2 regions of the Wukongibacter baidiensis genome follow, and region 1 is predicted to be linked to the other one. Evidence: riboswitches for the same ligand, from Rfam matches in the RefSeq annotation. Region 1 holds a riboswitch; the other holds the start of a gene.
What was found. A riboswitch is a leader RNA that binds a small molecule or an ion and turns the genes downstream of it on or off. The one in region 1 is predicted to bind FMN.
Positions count from the first base shown of each region.

Region 2: linked by a shared signal. The riboswitch ahead of R9X47_RS18365 (ECF transporter S component) and the one ahead of ribD (bifunctional diaminohydroxyphosphoribosylaminopyrimidine deaminase/5-amino-6-(5-phosphoribosylamino)uracil reductase RibD) in region 1 are both predicted to bind FMN.

Region 1 covers NZ_CP138202.1:3,928,235-3,936,550, reverse strand. Annotated here, with positions in the region: gene R9X47_RS17810 (hypothetical protein) at 1-901, opposite strand, end outside; gene R9X47_RS17805 (SPFH domain-containing protein) at 1,151-2,086, opposite strand; gene R9X47_RS17800 (NfeD family protein) at 2,099-2,566, opposite strand; gene crcB (fluoride efflux transporter CrcB) at 2,858-3,235, shown strand; gene R9X47_RS17790 (hypothetical protein) at 3,426-3,665, shown strand; gene R9X47_RS17785 (sensor domain-containing diguanylate cyclase) at 3,743-5,149, shown strand; FMN riboswitch at 5,230-5,350, shown strand; gene ribD (bifunctional diaminohydroxyphosphoribosylaminopyrimidine deaminase/5-amino-6-(5-phosphoribosylamino)uracil reductase RibD) at 5,637-6,728, shown strand; gene R9X47_RS17775 (riboflavin synthase) at 6,745-7,398, shown strand; gene R9X47_RS17770 (bifunctional 3,4-dihydroxy-2-butanone-4-phosphate synthase/GTP cyclohydrolase II) at 7,412-8,316, shown strand, end outside.
Region 2 covers NZ_CP138202.1:4,058,489-4,066,804, forward strand. Annotated here, with positions in the region: gene R9X47_RS18355 (HD-GYP domain-containing protein) at 1-202, opposite strand, end outside; gene R9X47_RS18360 (copper amine oxidase N-terminal domain-containing protein) at 751-1,947, shown strand; gene R9X47_RS18365 (ECF transporter S component) at 2,070-2,702, opposite strand; FMN riboswitch at 2,791-2,909, opposite strand; gene R9X47_RS18370 (metal ABC transporter ATP-binding protein) at 3,054-3,803, shown strand; gene R9X47_RS18375 (metal ABC transporter permease) at 3,827-4,663, shown strand; gene R9X47_RS18380 (leucine-rich repeat domain-containing protein) at 4,962-7,496, shown strand; gene R9X47_RS18385 (short-chain-enoyl-CoA hydratase) at 8,017-8,316, shown strand, end outside.

The sequences.
Region 1 (8,316 bases):
CATCATCATCTTCGCCGTACTCGCTTTTTATATCTAGTTCTTTATCGTCATATTCATACTCTGCTGTTTCTTTATTATCCTCATCCTCTACATCTATCTTAACCTTTTTATCTATCTCATCTTGTACTTCCTTAGCAATCTTTTCTATAAACTCTTCAAATTCATCGTTATCTCTCTTTTCCCACGCCGACTCGGTTCTTTTGAAGTTGGTTCCTTCCATTTCTACCTTTACATAGCTTGATGAATTCTTTACATCATATTTAAATTTTAAATCTTCTTTTCCTTCTTTATATTTATCATAATCATCGTTTAGCGTCTCTTCTATTTTATCTACATCATCGTCATTATTTCCGCCATATTCCTCTATTACTTTTAACTTATTATTATCGTATTCGTATTTTCCAATGTCTTTCTTCTCTTTATCTTCTAAATATATGTAAACCTCTTTATCTATCTCATCTTGTACTTCGTCTCCTATATCCTTTAGGAAGTCTTGGAAATCATCCTCGCCTCTTTTTGACCATTCTGAACCAGATCTTTTAAAATTCGTACCTTTCATTTCTACCCTTACATAGGTTGGTGTTTGCTTTAAATCATATTTGAATTTTAGCTCATCATCACCCTTTGTATATTCATCATAGTCATCATTTAGTTTTTCTTCTGCATCATCAAGTTTGCTGTTTGCAGCATACGTCATTTCGTAATTTGCATTACTATTTGATGTGTCAATATCAGTTGAATCAGTATTTTCTTTTTCATCATCTAAGAAATCACCAGACTCAGCATATACTGTAACGTCTTCTTCCAGTATATCCGCAAATAAAATACTAGATCCGATTAATAAAACTAAAAATAAAACTGTAACAATGTTCTTGATAATACTTTTTCTTTGAAATTCCATTTTCAGTCCCCCTAATTGATTATATATTGACATATAGTACTTGATTAATAATGTTATTAAACAAATCGCTATACGTTTTCAATCAATTTTGTTCTTTCCTTTAATTTTTTTAAAAATATCTTATTTTTATATCTCTTGCAACTCATAAAACGAGAAAATAATATATGTATTTTTCTTTACTAACATTTTATATTAGAAGCTTAACAGAATGAGGAGTAGACCAAGGTCTACTCTCTATTCAATTCATCTTTAAGCCTCTTTATCTTCTTTCTTAACTATTTCAGTTAATGAAGTAGCTAAACCAGCTAAACTTTGTATTTCTGAAGGGATTATTATCTTAGTTGCTTTACCGTCTGCTGCCTTAGCAAAGGCTTCTAAACTCTTGATAGATATAACTTCTTTACTTGGTGCAGATTCCTTAAGCATTTTTAAACCTTCAGCTGTAGCTTTCTGTACTTTAATTATTGCTTCTGCTCTACCTTCTGCTTCTCTAACAGCAGCTTCCTTCTTAGCCTCTGCTCTAAGAATTGTAGCTTGCTTTTCTGCTTCCGCTTCAAGGATAGCAGATTGCTTCTTACCCTCTGCTCTAAGAACTGCTGATTTCTTTTCTCCTTCAGCTCTTAATATAGCCTCTCTTCTCTCTCTTTCGGCTCTCATTTGTTTTTCCATTGCCTCTTGAATGTCTTGAGGTGGAATTATGTTCTTAACTTCAACACGGTTCACCTTAATTCCCCAAGGATCAGTGGCTTCATCCAATATACTTCTCATCTTTGTGTTAATAATGTCCCTTGAAGTTAATGTTTCATCAAGTTCTAGTTCACCTATGATGTTTCTTAAAGTAGTTGCAGTAAGGTTTTCTATAGCTGCTATTGGATTGTCAACTCCATATGTATATAGCTTTGGATCAGTTATTTGGAAATAAACTACCGTGTCTATTTGCATTGTAACATTATCCTTAGTTATAACTGGCTGTGGTGGAAAATCCACTACCCTTTCCTTTAATGAAACTTTTTTAGCAACTCTATCTACGAAGGGAATCTTAACGTGAAGACCAACGCTCCATGTTCCTTGATATGCTCCAAGCCTTTCTATTACAAAAGCATGGGCTTGAGGTACGATTCTAATATTCGTAACTACTACAAATATCCCAATAATTATTAAAAACAAACTTATTATTAACGGCATATTAAACCCTCCTTATTTAATTTTTACTATAAGTTTTACGCCCTCAACTCTAATTACTTCAACCTGTTTACCTTCTTGTATTTCCTTGTCACCTAAGGATTTAGCAGTCCAGATTTGACCTGCAACCTTAACCTGACCCGTGTTGAATGGTTCAATTTTCTTGATGACTATACCTACCAAACCAACTATACTATCCACATTAGTTTTAGTGGAACCTATTTTTAAATACTTTTTAGCTACCGGTCTAGTAAAGTATAACAAGACTGCCGAGGCTATTAAAAAGACAAATATCTGCCCCATAATACCTATTCCTATCATGGCAGATAACATAGCCACCAGGGCTCCTATTGCAAACCATATTGTTGCAAGACCAAAGGTCAATGCTTCAATTATCGCAAATATTACCGCTACAATTATCCAGATAATTGGATAGGACAATTCAAAACCAAATATGCTATTCACCCCTTTCGCAGGAAACACTTTTTATCCTAGATTATCTATTCCCTTATAACATTATACCCTTCATGAATAATATATCACTATTTGCCATATGACATGTAGTATTCTTTTCATATGTAATAAACATTTAATAAATATTTAATAAAAAATTAAGTAGAAATTATACCCCTTAATTTAAAAGTTAAGTTAAGATTGAGGTACTTCTTGCAAAGACTCAGGTAAAACTATTTATAATTCTTTTGCTTTTATGTTAAAATTGAATATATTTTATTATTCTTTATAATATTATTTGTTATACGAGGAGGAATAGATATGAAAAAAGTATTAGCCCTCGGACTTGGAGGTTTTATTGGAAGTAATCTACGTTATTTCATAACTCTTGCTACACATAATGTATTTGGTAATAAATTTCCCTATGGAACCTTTGCTGTTAATATTTTAGGATGTTTCCTATTGGGGTTTTTAGCAATCTTTGGCAAGGAGGTAGTTGACTTAAGCCCTAATACAAGACTACTTTTAGGTACTGGTATGATGGGAGCTTTAACTACTTTTTCAACATTCTCCTACGAGACTTTTTCTTTGATGAAACAATCTCATTATAAGCTAGCCTTTATTAGTATTGCTGCGAATTTATTAATTGGGCTTTTAGCCGTTTGGTGTGGACTTGAGCTGGCAAAAAAATTTATATAAACCAATTGCATCGGAAATAATATTTTTTTAATGTATTTTTTGAGAAAATTGTAGAAAACATGCAGGATTTTACAGTTTAGAAATATAATTTATTATATAGGGTTTATATAGTAGAACTTAATTTATGTGTATAAATTAATAGTTTTCCTTGAATCTCTATTAAAGTACAATATTAAGGGGGCATATTAATATGAGAAGAAAAGAACATCCATATGACGGTAGGCGTTATCTTGTAGATGTTAACCCATTATCTAAGGTTATCCACGACCTTGAACATGAAAAGAAAAGTTGTAATATACATAAGATTATAGAATCTCATGTAAAAATGCTAGATACAGAATCACAGGTTAATAGGCTTCTACTCTTAAATAGCGATTATAATTTATGCAAGTGCTGTATGCCTGAAAAATACGAAACCTATAATAGATAACAACAAGCAACTTAAACAATTTTTAATCTGGATTAAGTCATAATAATCTTAAGAAGTAATTTTTGAGGTGATAAGATATGCTAATGGATCTATGTGTCTTCATAGTAATACTCATATTAGTTATAATTTTTAATTCAACCTTAGGACTTCTATTGCCTTATCACCTCTTTAGCGAAAATATCACTACTTTTCAAATTGTTTTTTTATCTCTACTTGGAATTTCTACAACTTTTTTGACCTTGCATTATATAAATAAAAATTTATTCCTCTTACATAAAGCAGTCGACAATACAATTAAAGAACATCCAGATTCTAAGATGCCTAAACCAAATAAAAAGCGCTTTTTCAAATACATCGTCTTTTTTCTTGATAATCTTCAAGTAATCATCGAAAACTATAATCTCCTTATAAAAGAACAAGATACGTTACTAAATAAGTATTCTGTTGTTAATTCTAAGTTAGAAAAAGCTAATAAGGTTAGGGACGTTATGTTAGAAGTAAGTCATTCTACTATTGAAATCAACGATACTGAGGATTTGTACAGGCTTATACTTGAAAAATTGATAAGTACTATAGATGATGCTGATAAGGGGAGTTTTATAATTTTAACCAAGGATAATATAGTCGAATACAAGGCTGCTGTTGGCTTTGATATAGATAGCTTAAAAAGAATTAGATTTAAGCTTGAGGAAACCTTTTTATGGAAAAAAAGTCATGGCAATATTACTAAACCATGTATCATCAAGGATATTCGTTCCTTCGACAACACTATCTTAAGTAGCGAAACATACAAGACATTAGAGGATATAGGTGCCTTGGATATTAAAACCACCTTAAGTACACCTATAGTTATTGATAACAAACTATACGGTATGATAAATATTGATAGTCTTAATATAGATGCCTTTAATGAGGACGATCTATTGGTTGCCGAATATTTTTCTAATCAGATAGGCATAGCTATTAAAAATCATGAACTTATAGAGAAAATAGTTTATCTATCTAGATATGATACTATGACATGCGCCTATAATAGATGTTATTTCGATGAGCTACTAGATAAGTTTTATAAAAAGGCCCTTAGATATGATGAAGCTTTTTGTTTAGTTCTATTTGATTTAAATAATCTTAAAAAAATCAACGATACCTATGGTCATGCAATTGGTGATATGGTTATAACTAAGTTTGCTGAAACAATAAACGAAAATATCAGAGAGTCCGATTTATTTGCGAGATATGGTGGGGATGAATTCATTGGAGTCTTCTTTAACTCTACTACTCTTGATTTAGAGAAAAGACTGTCTGAGGTTATAAAATATTTGAACAGATCCCCTATAAAAATAATGGATATGGAAATCTTTGTGAGCTTTAGTTACGGTATAGTTTCCTTTCCTGATGATTCTAAGTATCTAAATGATTTGATAAAGCTTGCGGATAAGAGAATGTATGACTATAAAGCTATGACAAAATCAAACTCGCATTAAATCCTCTTGACATTTAAATATTATAATGATATCCTTACGATAATAATTAAGCAATATTAATCAGTTTTGGAAAATTGAATATTTTCCTTCGGGGCAGGGTGCAATTCCCGACCGGCGGTATAGCCCGCGAACCCTATTCATTGGGGTTGATCTGGTGAAATTCCAGAGCCGACAGTATAGTCTGGATGGTAGAAGGAGACTTATAATGGTGTGTCTATAATGCTATTTATGTTGTACATATAGCACTATAACACAACATCTATCGTATATTTAGCCCTGAAGTAAAAGCTTCAGGGCTTTTTTATGTGGCTTAAAGAGATTTGTCAAAGCTTTATTTGAAAGATAACACATAACGAGAGGTTACAAAAGCTATAGAGCTAAATATATCTACAGTTTTGTAGATAAAGTGAACTGCTTTTGTTAAAGCTAAAGATTAAGAATTAGATTGTAAGGTTTGTAACACCCTCTTATGGAAAGGAGTGTTTTTATGGATATACAGTATATGAAAAGAGCCTTGAGTTTGGCTAAAAACGGGGAAGGTTTTGTAAATCCTAATCCCATGGTTGGATGTGTAATTGTAAAGAACGGAAAGGTCATCGGCGAAGGCTATCATAGATTTTTCGGAGGTAATCATGCTGAAATCGAAGCTTTAAACTCCACTACTGATGATCCAGTGAATTCAACTATGTATGTAACCCTGGAACCCTGCTCACACTATGGTAAAACACCTCCATGTGTCAATGCCATAATTGAAAGAGGAATAAAAAGAGTGGTAATAGCAACCCTTGATCCAAACCCTTTAGTGGCTGGAAATGGTGTGAAAAAATTAAGGGAAAATGGTATCGAGGTTATAACAGGGGTTTTGAAGGATGAAGCTCAGAAACTAAATGAGATATTTATTAAATATATTACAACTAAATTGCCCTTTTGTCTTATGAAGTCAGCTATGTCATTGGATGGAAAAATAGCCACAAAATTTGCTGATTCCAAGTGGATTACCTCTAGCTTATCAAGGGAGTATGTACATAGGTTAAGGCATAAATACGCTGGAATAATGGTTGGAATAGGTACTGTTTTGGTTGATAATCCCCTACTCACTACTAGAATTCCTGATTTCGAGGGTAAGAATCCGGTAAGAATTATAGTTGATAGCAAATGTAGAATTCCACCTGATGCCAATGTAGTAAAAAACACTTCTAAGGCTAGAACCATTATAGCTACTACTAAGCTTGCAGATTCTGAAAAAGTCGCAGAGCTTAAGGAGAAAGGTGTAGAGGTATTAGTTATCCCTTTAAAAAATGAAAGGGTTGATTTAAATGTACTTATGGAAAAGCTAGGTGAGATGGGTATTGATAGTATCCTTTTAGAGGGTGGTGGTGCCCTTAATTATTCCGCTTTAGATACAGGAATTGTAGATAAAGTTAATTTCTTTATAGCACCTAAGATAATCGGAGGAAGCCTTTCTAAAACTCCTGTAGAGGGTGATGGTGTTCCATTGGTTAAGTCTGCTTTTTCATTGGATAATATGAAAACCCATAGTTTTGGGCCAGATATTATGATTGAAGGATATGTAAGGTAAAAAGGAGGGGATAGTAATGTTTACTGGACTAGTGGAAGAAATAGGTATAGTTCAGTCAGTCCTCAAGGGGGCTAAGTCAGCAAAGATAGTAATTAAGGCTACGGATGTCTTGGATGGTGTAAAGCTAGGAGATAGCATAAGTACAAATGGGGTATGCTTAACGGTTACTGATTTTAGTTCCAATACATTTGCTGTAGATGTGATGGCTGAGACCATGAGAAGAAGCAATCTAAATAGTTTAACATCTGGAGATAAGGTTAATATTGAGAGAGCTTTGAGGTTAGGTGATAGGCTTGGCGGTCATATTGTCAGCGGTCATATTGATGGAATCGGAATAATCTCAGCATTTGATAAAGAGGATAATGCCTATTGGATTACTATACAGACTTCACCTGAAATACTTAGATATATAATTCATAAGGGCTCTATAGCCATTGATGGTGTAAGCTTAACGGTAGCCTATGTGGATGAAAAATCATTTAAGGTTTCTATAATCCCCCATACAAAGGATGTTACTACACTGCTAGACAAGTCCATGGGGACTGAAGTCAATTTAGAGTGTGACATGGTTGGAAAATATATTGAAAAATTGATGAACTTCAATCAAAAAGTTGAGGATTCTAAAAGTAGTATTGATATGGAGTTCCTTAAAAAACATGGATTTTATTAGATGAGGTGATAAAATGTTTAAATTTAATTCTATTGAAGAAGCTATTGAAGATATAAAACTAGGAAAAATGGTTGTTGTAGTTGATGATGAGGATAGAGAAAATGAAGGAGATCTAATAGTTGCAGCAGAAAAGGCTTCAGCTGAAGCAGTAAATTTCATGGCTAAATTTGGTAGAGGTCTGATATGTATGCCTATAGTTTCTAAAAGGCTAAAGGAGCTAGAAATCCATCAAATGGTTAATGAGAATACTGATAGCCATAGAACAGCCTTTACGGTGTCCATCGATGCAATGGATACCACAACAGGTATATCAGCCTTTGAAAGAGCACTGACCATAGAGAAGGTGCTTGATAAGGATTCGAGACCAGAAGATTTTAAAAAACCAGGTCATATTTTCCCACTAGAAGCAAAGGAGGGTGGTGTTCTTAAGAGAGCTGGCCATACAGAAGCTTCAGTAGATCTTGCAAAGCTTGCAGGTCTTTACCCTGCTGGCGTTATCTGTGAAATAATGAACGATGATGGTACTATGGCAAGACTTCCTCAGCTAGTAGAATTTGCTAAAGAGCACGATCTTAAACTTATATCTATAGCAGACCTAATATCCTATAGAAGAAAGAATGAGAGATTGGTTGAGAGAGTTACTACGGCTGAAATGCCTACTAAATATGGAGAATTCAAGGTATACGGCTACGAAGAAACCCTAAATGGCGGCCATCATGTTGCATTAGTCAAGGGTGATGTTTCCGGCGTGGAGCCTGTTTTAGTTAGGGTTCACTCTGAATGCCTTACAGGTGATGCCTTTGGGTCAATGCGTTGTGACTGCGGTGATCAACTGGCGGCAGCCCTTAAACAAATTGAAAACGAAGGAACGGGCATTCTATTATATATGAGACAGGAAGGCAGAGGTATTGGATTAAT
Region 2 (8,316 bases), 130 kb from region 1:
CTCCCATGTCGAAATTCTCAATGAATTCCTTGACTGGTATATCATGAATACCATAAAGTCTTAGTTTCCTTAAACTTCTTTCGTCTAGTTCAGTATTTTCAGCTATTAGCATTTGGCCAACATCAGTAAAGATATCTTGAGCAGCAATCATACCAGCTTCTACAACGTCTATCGTAACTATTTTTGTTTTGAAATTTTCCATACCCAACACCAACTTTTTTAGAATTTGTTTATTTTAACATCATAGGAATCACAATAAATATTTTATGTGTGGATTTTTTTAATATCCTTAAAAGTACTGAATATTACATTATAAGAAATCGAAAATTGATTTATAGATATATCTTATACAGAGTAGAATTATCAGAAAGTTTGTCCAATATATTAAGATTATACAAAATGAGACAAATTTCCTGCTTGACATGAAAATTAATAAAAAAAAATTTAAAATAGGTCAAAAGTCCTAAAAAAATAATTGAGTCTATGCTTTGTCATCAAGCTAATCGATAATAGTATATAAGGAAAAACATATAAAATAAAACCTTTATTCGGCAATATATAAGTTACGAAAAATCTATTACATTCCGAAGATTTAACATCTCTAGAAACGCTAGATGCCAAATCTCCAGAATGTGAGATGTTTATCGTATTATATATAGCTAAATAATATTTGCAATGAGGTACCTAAATTCTTATTACTATACGTATTCTATTATGGAGACAATACCGATGAAAAAAGGAGGACAAAGTATGTTTAAGAAGCTTTTAGCAGTGATATTAATTTTTACATTAATGCTATCAAGTGCCACATTTGTTTTTGCAGGAGAAAAAGGGAAAGGCAATGCAAACAAGGAAAAACCTAAACAGGAGAAGGAAGAAAAAAATACTAATAAAGGGAAAGATGAAGATAAGGATGTAGAAGTAGACAAAGAAGAAACAGCTGGTAATGAAGATGAAAGCACTTCTAATGAAGAAGTAGATATAGATGATGAAGAAGAAACGAATAAAGGGAAAGACAAACCTTGGAAAGTATTAAAGGATAAATTAGAGCAAGAAAAGAATGGAATCGAAGCAGAAAAAGATGAATTAGAGGCAAAAAAAGATGAATTAGAAAAACAATTTGAAGAAGCAAAAGCAGAAGAAAATGCTGAATTAGCAGAAGAGCTTAGTGGGCAAATCCAAGAACTTAAGGGTAAAATGGAAGAATTGAAGCAGGATATGAAGACCGTTAAGATTAAGAGAAAAGAAATTATAAGAAGCAAGTATACTGAAGAAGAGCTTGAAAAGATTGAAGAAGCAAAAGAAGAACTATTAAAGGACGGAGAAGATATAAAAGTTCTAGAGATAGATAGCATAGTATCTAAAAAAGCCGATATGAAGTTTGATACACCCCCAGTAATAAAGGGAAGTAGGACATTAGTTCCTGTTAGAGCTATAGTGGAGGGTTTTGGAGCAGACGTTGAGTGGAATGCAGAAACAAGGGAAGTAACAATTTCAAAGGAAGATATGGAGATACTGTTACCCCTCGATGATAATAAAGTGTATGTGAATGGAGAAGAGGTAGAGCTCGATACTAAATCTCAGGTGATGAACTCTAGAACTTATGTACCACTTAGATTCATTTCAGAAACCTTTGGTCTTAAAGTAGATTGGGATGGAGATACAGAGACTATAGAGATAGATTCTGATGAAGAAAATAATGGTGACGATGAGACTTCAGAACCAGACGAAAATAATGAGAGTGATGTAGATGTTGATGCAACAGAAGAGGGGCAAGAAGCTACTGAGGATACATATAATGAATCAAATAAAGAGGAAGTAGTGATTGAAGAGATTGAAGATGAGAATGTAATTGTCATTGAAGATGTAGATAAACAAGAAACAGTGGATGAGGACAAATCACAGATAATAATCGAAGATGTATCTGATGAATCCTCTGGAGAGTAGTATATAAGGAAGTATAAAAAGCTGTGTAATCTCAAAATATGGGATTACACAGCTTTTTTTGTATAAATATTAAAATATTTTATTTTCGAAATTGGCTTTGGAATACAATACTTAAAGCATCACTATGCTCTTTTATTAATCAACAAATGTGAGATTTTCTTGTAAATAAGTATTGTTAAAACCGATATAACGGCTCCCTTTATAAGATTGAAAGGGACTACTGCATAAAGTATAAGGGTTTTTAAATCCGTTATGGCTCCGTTTGCAGCTGCACTCCATGCAATAATTTGATCTATTGGCATCATCTTAGAATAAAAAGGTATAAGAATATAGTAGTTTGCAATGGCACCAACGATTGCCATTAGAGCAGTACCAATTAACATACCGATAAGAGCCGTAGACTTTTTCTTACTTCTAGCATAGAAGATACCAGCAGGTATTACCATTGAAGCACCTATTAAAAAGTTAGCAAGCTCTCCAACACCACCGGTAGATGTTTTTGTGATAAAATGCAGCAGGTTTTTGATAAGTTCTATCATAACACCAGCTATAGGACCGAGGGCAAATGCTCCAATCAGCGCAGGCATATCACTTAAATCTATTTTTAAAAATGCCGGAAACAAAGGTATTGGAAGTTCAATAAGCATAAGTACATATGCTATAACAGATAGCAATGAGATTTTTACTAAAGAATTAGTTGAAGATAGTGGTCGCGTATTAAATGCTTTATTTTTCTTAGAAATAGTTCTTTCCATTAATAATCATCCTCCTTAATTAAACTGAAAAATAGGAAAAGCCCTGAAGATATACTCCAGGGCGTAGTCGCAAAATATGCACAAAAAAATCTTTCTTCTTCCATCCAGACTATACTGTCGGCTCTGGAGTTACACCAGATCAACCATGTTCCATGGTTCGCGGGCTATACCGCCGGTCGGGAATTACACCCTGCCCTGAAGAAAATATATATTCTGTTATTAATTAAACACTATCACTAATTTTATCCTAAGTCAAGAGGTTAATTCAATAAAATTGAAGTGTAGGAATACCCAATACGGGGTATAATCATGAGAGATAGACTAAACGTATAATAAAGTGGTGATGATCTTATGAATAAAATAGTAAGTGTAGAGAATCTTTCCTTTGGATATGATGAGAAGTTGGTTCTAGAGGATATTAACTTTGAGATATTTAAAGGTGATTATTTAGGAATAGTTGGACCAAATGGTTCGGCTAAAAGTACCCTATTTAAATTAATACTTGGACTATTAAAACCTCAAAAAGGAAGTACAAAAATATTTGGACAGGATATAAAGAACTTCAAAGAATGGGGCAGGGTAGGATACGTAGCTCAAAAAGCTACTTCGTTTAATGGCGCCTTCCCGGCCACGGTAGAGGAAATAGTAGCTGCCAACCTCTTTCCTAGGATTGGTCTATTTAAATCAATTAAGAAAGAACATAAAGAAAAGGTCTATGAGACCTTGAAAATTGTTGGTATGGAGGACTATAGGCATAGATTGATTGGAAATCTATCGGGAGGTCAGCAGCAAAAAGTCTTTATAGCCAGAACACTTATTAGTGAACCAGAGATTATTTTCTTAGATGAACCTACCGTTGGTATAGATATTGCATCACAGGGAGAATTCTATGATCTCTTAGAGAGATTTAATAAGGAAATGAATATAACTATAGTTATGATATCCCACGACATAGGGGTAATAACAGAAAAGGTCAGTAGAATAGCATGTATGGGAGACAAAAAGCTCTTAGTTCAAAACAAATGCTGTAAGGTATCCTTCAGTGAATCACTAACTAAGTTCTATGGTGACAGTATGAATATGCTGGTGCACAGGCATTAATCTTAACAAAGGAGTATATGACAATGTTAGAAATATTACAATACGGTTTTATGCAGCGGGCACTTTTAGCAGGTATCATCATCGGTGTATTGTGCCCTCTAATAGGAATATTTATTGTACTTAGAAGGATGTCTCTTATTGGTGATAGTCTTTCCCATGTGGCCTTGGCAGGGGTGGCTGCAGGAATCCTGTCAGGTGTATATCCACTAAGTATGTCCCTTATATTTTCTATAGTGGCAGCCTTGGCCATAGAAAAGCTTAGGAAAAGCTATGAAGAGTATGCTGAACTTTCCATAGCCATCATATTATCGGCAGGCATAGGACTAGCAGTAGTTCTCATAAGCTTTGCAAAATCCTTTAACATAGATCTATTTGGATACCTATTTGGAAGTATCACAACGGTACTGCCTAGAGATCTATGGATTATTGCTATACTTGGTGTAGTGATTATTATAACTATAAAGCTTTTATTCAAAGAACTTTTTTATATAGCCTTTGATGAAGTATCGGCAAAGCTTGCTGGAATTCCAGTTAGATATATAAACCTACTATTTATAATTCTAATTGCTTCTACAATAACCGTATCTATGAGAATAGTGGGAATACTTCTAGTATCATCACTCATGGTGTTACCTGTGGCAACAAGTCTACAGCTAGCTAAAAGCTTCAGACATGCTACCCTACTTTCGATAATCTTTGCTGAAGTAGCTGTGGTAGCAGGGATATTCATATCATACTATCTAGAGTTAGCATCGGGAGGGACTATAGTAATACTTTCGGTGATCATATTACTAACGGTGTTAGGGGTTAAAAAGATTAATAGATATTTATTGAAGAGAAAAGTGAATATGAGTTCGTAGAAAAGCGCCCTAGGGCACTTTCAGGCTGTTGATAAACCTGAATTTCTTCGTTGTTGCTTCAATCAAGAACCCTTACGTATGTCTTTATACGCTACGGTCTCTTGCTTTCGGCACGCCTTGAACTTCAGCCTTCTCAACAACCTGCTACCTTGTTGACTTTGTCAACAATCTAAAAGTGCCTTAGGGCACTTTGTTTTGTTGTGCTTACAATTTACTTAATATTATAAAGAAAATATAGAAACTTAGAAAAATATGGTATAAGATGGTATGTGTATATAAAGAAACGGGGGGATAGCTAATGAGAAAAGCATTTATTTTATTATTAATTCTTACTCTATTATTAACAGTTAACCCAGTTTATGCAGATATCTGGGATGAATGGAAAGATTTAAATGAGTGGGAAGAAATGGAGCAAAGAATAACTAATAATTTGATGAAAACATGGACTATTAAATTTAATAAAGCAGTTGATCTAGAAACTATAAATAGCGAAAGTATATATATCAGGGATGAAAATAATGCAGTAGTAGAAACTACTATTGAGACAGGGCAATATAGTAATACGGTTACTGTTACTCCAACTTCACCCTATGAAGAGGGAAGAGTGTATTATCTGTGCATAAGTAAAAATGTTAAAGCCGATGACATTGATAAAGGACTTGAAAAGGGTATCATAATGCCATTTGAAGTTAATGTTGAATCTAATGAAATTGTTACCTTCAAAGATCCTAATCTGGAAGAAGCCATAAGGGATAAGATAGATAAACCTACTGGAGATATCTATAAGAAAGAGCTTGAAGAAATTACTGAGCTTATGTGTGATGATTTAGAAATTTCAAGCTTGGAAGGAATACAATACTTAACAAATTTAAATGAACTAGATCTTGTTGAAAATCAAATACAAGATATTAGCCCATTAGGCAGTTTAAATAATCTTGAGTATTTAGATCTTTTAGATAACCAAATAAGTGATATAAGCCCTCTTGAAAAATTATCCAATTTAACTACTTTGTGCTTAGATGACAACAAGATAAAAGATATTAGCCCCCTAAGCAATTTAAGTAAACTGGAAGAATTATGGATATTTGACAACGAAATAAGTGATATAAGTCCTCTAAAAAATTCTACAAATCTAAAGACTCTAGGAATAGAATACAATAATATAAAAGACATCAGCCCTATAAGCGGTCTAAAGAGAATAGAGAATTTACAATTAGATGGAAATCAAATAAAAGATTTTAGCTATTTAGAGAATTTAGCCAATCTACAAGATTTAAGTCTAGGACAATGTGGCATAGAGGATATTAGCCTGTTAAGTAACTTAAAGGAACTAGAGGAACTTACACTAGATGCTAATGAGATAAAAGATATAACCTCCTTAGAAAGCCTTACTAATCTAATTCAATTAGATTTAGATAATAATCAAGTAAAAGATATTTCCCCTTTAAGCAATTTGAAAGAAATGGAGCAGCTAGGTCTGTCTGGAAATGAAATAAGCAACATAGATGCTTTAGCCAATCTTACAAACTTGTTCGAGTTACAGTTAGGAGAAAATATCATAAAAGACATTAGCCCTCTGAGTAATATGAATAAACTTGAGCGTCTATCTTTAGAGAAAAATCAGATAAGTGATATAACTGTTTTGGAGAATCTTACTAATCTATTCGATTTAGAGTTGAGCTCAAATAATATAGAAGATGTTAGTCCTTTAAGGAACTTAGTGGCGTTAGAATCATTGTCTTTAGCTGACAATAAAATAAGTAATATTGAGCCATTGAGTGACTTAACTAATTTATGGGAATTAAGCTTAGCTGGAAACCCTATTACGGATTATAGTCCTGTGGCTGGATATTATGACAATCTAGAGTACAAGGACTTTGAATTAGAAACTGAAATAGATAATGAAATTGTTATATTTGAAGATTATAATCTAGAAAAAGTCATAAGAGATAAGATAAATAAACCTAAGGGAGATATTTATAGAAAAGATGTTAAATATATTACAGTATTAGATTGTGAAAGATCAGGAATTGCTAGTTTGGAAGGTATACAACATCTAGTTGATCTAGAGAGATTAATCCTCTCAGCAAATGATGTAGAAGATATTACTCCTTTGAAGGAGCTAACTAATATAACTCTAATTAATTTATATTCAAATAACGTAGAGGATGTAAGTTCTTTAAGTAATCTAAGTAATTTAAAAGAGTTATATATGGATTGGAATCAAATAAGTGACATAAGTGCACTGGAGAATCTTACTAATTTAGCTGGACTAAGTTTAGATAATAATAATATAGCAGATATCAGTTACTTAAGTAATCTAAAAAACTTAGATAGACTATGGATATATGATAATAATATAGAAGACATTAGTTCTCTAAAAGATCTGAAAAATATAGAAAAATTAGGTCTAGCTGGAAATCAAATAAGCAATATAGAGCCATTAGAAAATCTTACTAACCTAATAACTCTAGATCTAAGAGAAAACAATATTAGTGATATTACTCCATTGAGTAATCTAAGTGAACTGTGGAGAGTAGAGTTAAGTAATAATAAAATAGATGATATAAGTGCTTTAGAAAATCTTAATGAAATGGAAATTTTAGAACTGAGAGGAAATAATGTAGAAGATATAAGTCCTTTGGGAGAATTAAACCAATTGATTTCACTGGAACTAAATCAAAATCAAATAAGTGATATTACTCCACTTAAGAAATTGACTAATTTAACTGAATTACTATTAGCAGATAATCCAATAACCGACTACAGCCCTGTAGCAGAATACTACGACAATCTAGAGAATAAAGATTTCGAACTAAATAAAACAGAATAGGGAGAAAGGGAAAAGACTCATATAAAAAGAGTTCTTTTCCCTATTTTATTTTACTGATTTATTAATACAATAAAAATATACAACATATATATAAAATGTCAGATTTAAAGAAGAAATAATGGAAAAAGAGAGATATAAATAATAAAAAGTGCAAACGAAATAAACATGTAAACTTTCTGTACACTTTTTGCATTTTAGCGATTAGATTATTTCATTTATCAGAAAAATTGTTGATGGCATCACCTTCTACTATATGTTGTATGCAATGGTTCGTGTTATACCATATACATTGAAAAAGTAAATACAATCAAGACAGTATGTTTTTTTGTGACTGAAAATAATCCAGAAGTGTTTAATAAGTTTACAAATTTACTTTATAATATAAATAGATAGAATGAATTGATTTTCACTGGAAATATTAGATTTAGGGGATTAGAGAGAAAGGTTAATCGAAATAAGCCCAAAAAAGATTTTGGCACAGTACTTGCTAATATAGTATTGGTGTAAAGGAGATGGTGACGTGGACTTTAAGAATCTATTATTTAGACAAGAAGGCAACATAGGAATTTTAAGCTTTAATAGACCTAAAGCTTTAAATGCCTTAGACACCAGTGTTTTACAGGAATTAGACTTAGCGATTAATGAGATTGAAAAAAATGACGATATTTATGTTCTTATAATAACAGGAGAAGGTAAAGCCTTTGTAGCAGGAGCAGACATTTCTGAAATGAAGGATAAAACTGCAGCAGAAGGAAGATTATTTGGAGACCTTGGATCGAAGGTATTCAGAAAAATTGAACTTATGGAAAAGCCCGTTATC